DNA from 2 places in the Lacrimispora indolis DSM 755 genome. Region 1 is predicted to be linked to the other one. Evidence: a T-box and tRNA genes for the amino acid it is inferred to sense, from the RefSeq annotation. Region 1 holds a T-box; the other holds one or more tRNA genes.
What was found. The T-box of region 1 lies ahead of K401_RS0121520 (valine--tRNA ligase). A T-box ahead of a tRNA ligase gene usually reads a tRNA of that ligase, here a tRNA-Val.
Positions count from the first base shown of each region.

Region 2: it encodes a tRNA-Val, which carries the amino acid that the T-box ahead of K401_RS0121520 (valine--tRNA ligase) is inferred to sense. The anticodon was not compared.

Region 1 is NZ_AZUI01000001.1:4,478,771-4,481,174, reverse strand. Features, by position in the region: gene K401_RS0121520 (valine--tRNA ligase) at 1-864, opposite strand, end outside; T-box leader at 917-1,143, opposite strand; gene K401_RS0121510 (hypothetical protein) at 1,286-2,101, opposite strand; gene K401_RS0121505 (DUF5716 family protein) at 2,098-2,404, opposite strand, start outside.
Region 2 is NZ_AZUI01000001.1:3,975,635-3,978,038, reverse strand. Features, by position in the region: gene K401_RS0119055 (LysM peptidoglycan-binding domain-containing protein) at 1-27, opposite strand, end outside; gene K401_RS0119050 (CatA-like O-acetyltransferase) at 569-1,207, shown strand; tRNA gene K401_RS0119045 (tRNA-Val) at 1,273-1,345, shown strand; gene K401_RS0119040 (hypothetical protein) at 1,558-1,845, opposite strand; gene K401_RS0119035 (hypothetical protein) at 2,195-2,404, shown strand, end outside.

The sequences.
Region 1 (2,404 bases):
CTTCCCAACCTCAAAGTCATTTGGGTCATGGGCCGGGGTGATCTTTACACAACCGGTACCGAATTCCTTATCCACATAGGAATCGGCTACAACCGGTATTTCGCGGCCTGTAAGAGGAAGCTCCAGCATTTTGCCGATCAAGTCCTGGTAGCGCTCATCCTCCGGATTGACTGCCACAGCAGTATCTCCAAGAAGGGTCTCCGGCCTGGTGGTCGCAATCTCCACAAACCTGCCTTCTTCTCCTGCAATGGGATAATTGATGTGCCAGAAGAAACCGTTCTGGTCCTCATGCTCCACCTCAGCATCGGAAATAGAGGTCTGGCATACCGGGCACCAGTTTATAATACGGGAACCCTTGTAAATATAGCCTTTTTCATAGAGCCGGATAAACACCTCCAGCACGGCTTCAGAACAGCCTTCATCCATGGTAAAACGCTCTCTGTCCCAGTCAGCGGAGGAGCCCATCTTATGAAGCTGGTTGATGATCCGTCCGCCGTATTCCTTTCTCCAGTCCCAGCATTTTTCCAGGAATCCATCCCTGCCCAGATCTTCTTTTTCAATGCCCTGCTTCTTTAAGCTCTCAATGACCTTGACTTCCGTGGCAATGGCCGCATGGTCCGTGCCTGGCTGCCAAAGGGCCTCATAGCCCTGCATCCTCTTATAACGGATCAGAATATCCTGCATGGTGTTGTCAAGGGCATGCCCCATGTGAAGCTGTCCCGTAATATTGGGCGGCGGCATTACAATGGTAAAGGGCTTTTTATCCTTGTTGGGTTTTGCATGAAAATACTTTTTATCCAGCCATTTCTCATAAAGTTTCCCTTCAATCCCTGCCGGATTATAGGTTTTTTCCAATTCTTTCATTCATTTTCTCCTTCCAATTTCCCATAAAAAAAGCCCTCTGCATCCACAGGATGCAAAGGGCGAATCAACGCGGTACCACCTTTATTCATATGACAGATTCTGCCATATATCTCAGAGCCTTTAACGCAGCTGCGCGTGAAAGCCTAGGTACATTTCTGTCATTTCAGCCTTCCGGTTCCGAAGCTACCTTCCGCATACACTTCCTTAACCGTCTTTCAGCCGGTGGACGGTTTTCTCTTTCAGGGTTATAAGCGTACTCCTCTTCTTCTCTACCTTTTCCTTATTCCTGCCCATGCTTTTGGGGCATATAGGCATACCCGCAGGGTGTTTTCTTATTTTTACCCATGATTTTGGATCATAGCGGGATACCCACGGGGTGTTTTCTTATACTTTGTAATGATAGTGTCTTTTTACGGATTTGTCAAGACATAATATTCCTGTATTCCTGTTTCCATTTCTGAATCAGCTCACCGGCTCCCTGGAAACGCTTGATCGGGTCTTTTTGAAACAGCCGTTCCAGCTCCTGAAGGCTGTCAGCCTCAGCTGCCTTGATTTCTGCATTTTCTTTTTCTCTCCGGCATTCCTCTTTTAATTCATCGGTAATGAGCGCCTGAAACCGTTCATTTAACACAAGGTTGGGATTCCACTGGGACAGATGACATATTTTCTTTAACACTTCGCCGTTTTTTACCAGATCAAAGGACTTTTGATAGGACTGGCAGGCCTTGTCCGTCATAAACAGTCTGGCATAAGCTGCTCCCAGATTATTATAGACTTTAGCCCGAAAGGCATCATCCATCCTGTCTGCCTTTGGAAGGTCAAGAAGCCGGCAGTATTCGGCTGCAGCCTTTCCATACTGCTTTCTTGAAAACAGGTAATCTGCCTTTGCCTTTAAAAACTCCGAAGCAGGCATCCGGCGGTAAGAGGCTAAGCTCTGGCGGAACCGGCTGACCTGGTCGGCAGTATAGTAGTCACATTCATGAAGGATCATAACAAGAAGCTCATCCGGCTCCTCGCCGCTTTGCTGCCACTTCTCCAGCTTGGCAGCCAGAAAAGGCATATCCAAATCCTCCCTGATAAACTGGATTAAGCTGTCATCCACAAATTGATCCAACACCAGAAGCGGATTGTTATAGATCGCATAACAAAGCTCCTGGGAGGAAAATAAACGGACTCCCAGGCCTTCAAAATAAAAAGGATGTTTGACCGGCTCCTGCCGGCAAAGAATCAGACTCATAGCATAACCTCTTGCCTTATTACGGCCTCCGTAGCCGGGAACAATTCCCCAAAGCCTTTGTCTTTTAGTACCACTGCCATGGTTTTTTCATCCAGAAATCCAAAGCTGATCCCTACGCGCAGGGTTCTGTCCGTCCGCTTAGGAAATCCTTCCAGCGGAATTTTGATCAGCCTTTTTTGTTTTGGGTCCATTGGCGTTACCATGAATTCCACATAATCCTGATGATCCACGATTAGATCCACGCTGCTCTTTGCCTCATACCAGCTGTCTCCGGCAGCAGCAACCACAAGCTGGCTTTCCCGT
Region 2 (2,404 bases), 500 kb from region 1:
GTCGGGTTCAACTACATGTGTGGTCATGGCTTCCCTCAATAATCTTATTAATTCTATTATATGCCAATACTACCTGCCCATGACAATATATTACAAACAATTACATAATTTCTTGATAGCATACGAAATAAGGAAACATATATTCTATTGAAAAAATTATTCAAACATAATACTTAATCACGAAAACACCAAAACGCCGTTGTACTGAACAAAGAAGTCACAGATGTAACCGTATCTGCTGATACTAAACTGGAAGTTTCTGATGAGGCTAAGGTGTCAGCCATACCAGATGGTGCTGAATTTTTGAAAAAATTTTCTGTTGAAGAATAACTGAACAAGTGGTAAAATTATTATCCTTGGCAATTGCCAAAGGATTAAAAAAGTGGACCATTCGGTGGACCAAACCTATGATAGGGAGAAAGCATTGAAATAACTTGAAATAAATATGGTCTTCTTATAATTGTGAAATTACCTTGGCTCTGCCAAGGGCTTTGCGGCGTAATTCACTAACGTAATTCACTAACGTAATTCACTTAAATCGACTTATGAAATCCAGGAGGTGTGTTTTATGAGTTATTATGAACTTGACATGGAACATTATCCGCGAAAGGAACAGTTTGACCTTTTCCGCAATCTCGCTTATCCATATGTAGGTATGACTGTGAATCTGGATATTACAGATTTTATGAGCTGTATCAAAGAAGAAGGGCTGCCTTTTTACCTGACTTTCCTATACGCGGCGGCACGGACTGCTAACTCTATCCCGGAATTCCGCCGCCGTCTCCGTGGAAACGGGATCATTGAATATGATCACTGCATTTCTTCCTACACCCTGGCACTGGAAAACGAAAGCTATTGCTATTGCACCGCAGATGACCGGCTGCCCTTTGATGAATTTCTAAAGGATTCCAAGCAGCGTCAGGAACTGGCAAGGCAGAGCCAGACTCTTGCAGAGGGTGAGGATGAAGACCAACGCTTTTTCCTTTCCAGCATTCCCTGGGTAAGCTATACTTCCATCGTTCAGCCGGTTCCGGTTCCTGCGGACAGCAACCCTCGTATCACCTGGGGAAAGTATTTCACCTCAGAAGGAGACATAAAAATACCGGTATCGGTCCTGGTGAATCATGCACTCATGGATGGACTCCATATTTCAAAGTTTTATTCAGGACTTCAAAGCAGTTGCCACCGCATGGACTGGCTGGTGTAAAATGTTTGAATTATTGGAATAATTTCGCTTGCCTTTTCTTAAGTTTTCAGTTAAAATGCTTTTATGGAGACATAGCTCAGCTGGGAGAGCATCTGCTTGACGTGTAGAGGGCCGCAGGTTCGAGTCCTGTTGTCTCCATTATTTTTGAACCCTAGTAAATACGAGAACTCCTTGTAAATACTGGGGTTCTTTAATATTATGCTTTACAGTTATTTGCTGAATAAGGCATGTAAATACCCATAAATATAATACGACATCACACGGAAATGATATAATTCACTCATTTAAAAGGCGGGCCCGGAATACCGGATACCCGCCTTTCTAATTACTGATTTGACACAACAATTTCATTAATTATTATATTCATTTACTTCAAAGTATGAAATCTGATCGTATGCAATATAATCTTTGCGGCTTGTGAACGATGCTTTATTGTGATTCTTCTCAATCATATAGGTCGGGCTTGATGCAGCTTTGCCATTATACCATATCATAAAGTCATTGATTTTATCTGAGGTCATCTCATATTCTTTTCGTTCGCCAGTTACCATGGTGATTACAAGAAGAGCCTTGTCGCCAGTCGGCTGGTTTGGGTCAACTAAAGTTGTCGGAGTGGCCGAAGCTTCATTAGAATCCACCCCCTCACTTCCGTTTATGATTGCAGTTACAACATAATAATATGTAGTTCCATTGGTAACGTCGTTATCGGTATAGGCAGTGCCTGTTATATCAGTTGCAATTGTTGTGTATGGGGCACCTGCAACTCAAAAATGATACAGCAAAAAATAAAACAATACCACAAATAGTATGAATCAATTATAATTGCCAAACTATAATAGCAATATTTCACTGATCTCAGAGATTAAAAAGCGCCGTCCTGATCTGGCGTGAGTGTCACAGGCTCCGTTGCCATCTTAACTCCATTTTATTGCAATCTCCTCATCTCTAATGTATAATAATTACAAAAACTTACAATAGGGGGTTTGTATGAAAAAAGTAAAAATTCTTTTAATAACAGCCTGTATTTCATATCTCTTCTCCATTCAGTCCTTTGCCGGTTGGGTACAGCAGGCTAATGGTCAGTGGAAATACGACCAGAATGGAATACCGGTAACAAGCCAGTGGATTGAGGATCAGGGAAACTGGTACTATTTAGATGCAAATGGCATAATGCTCATAAACACTACGCAGAACATT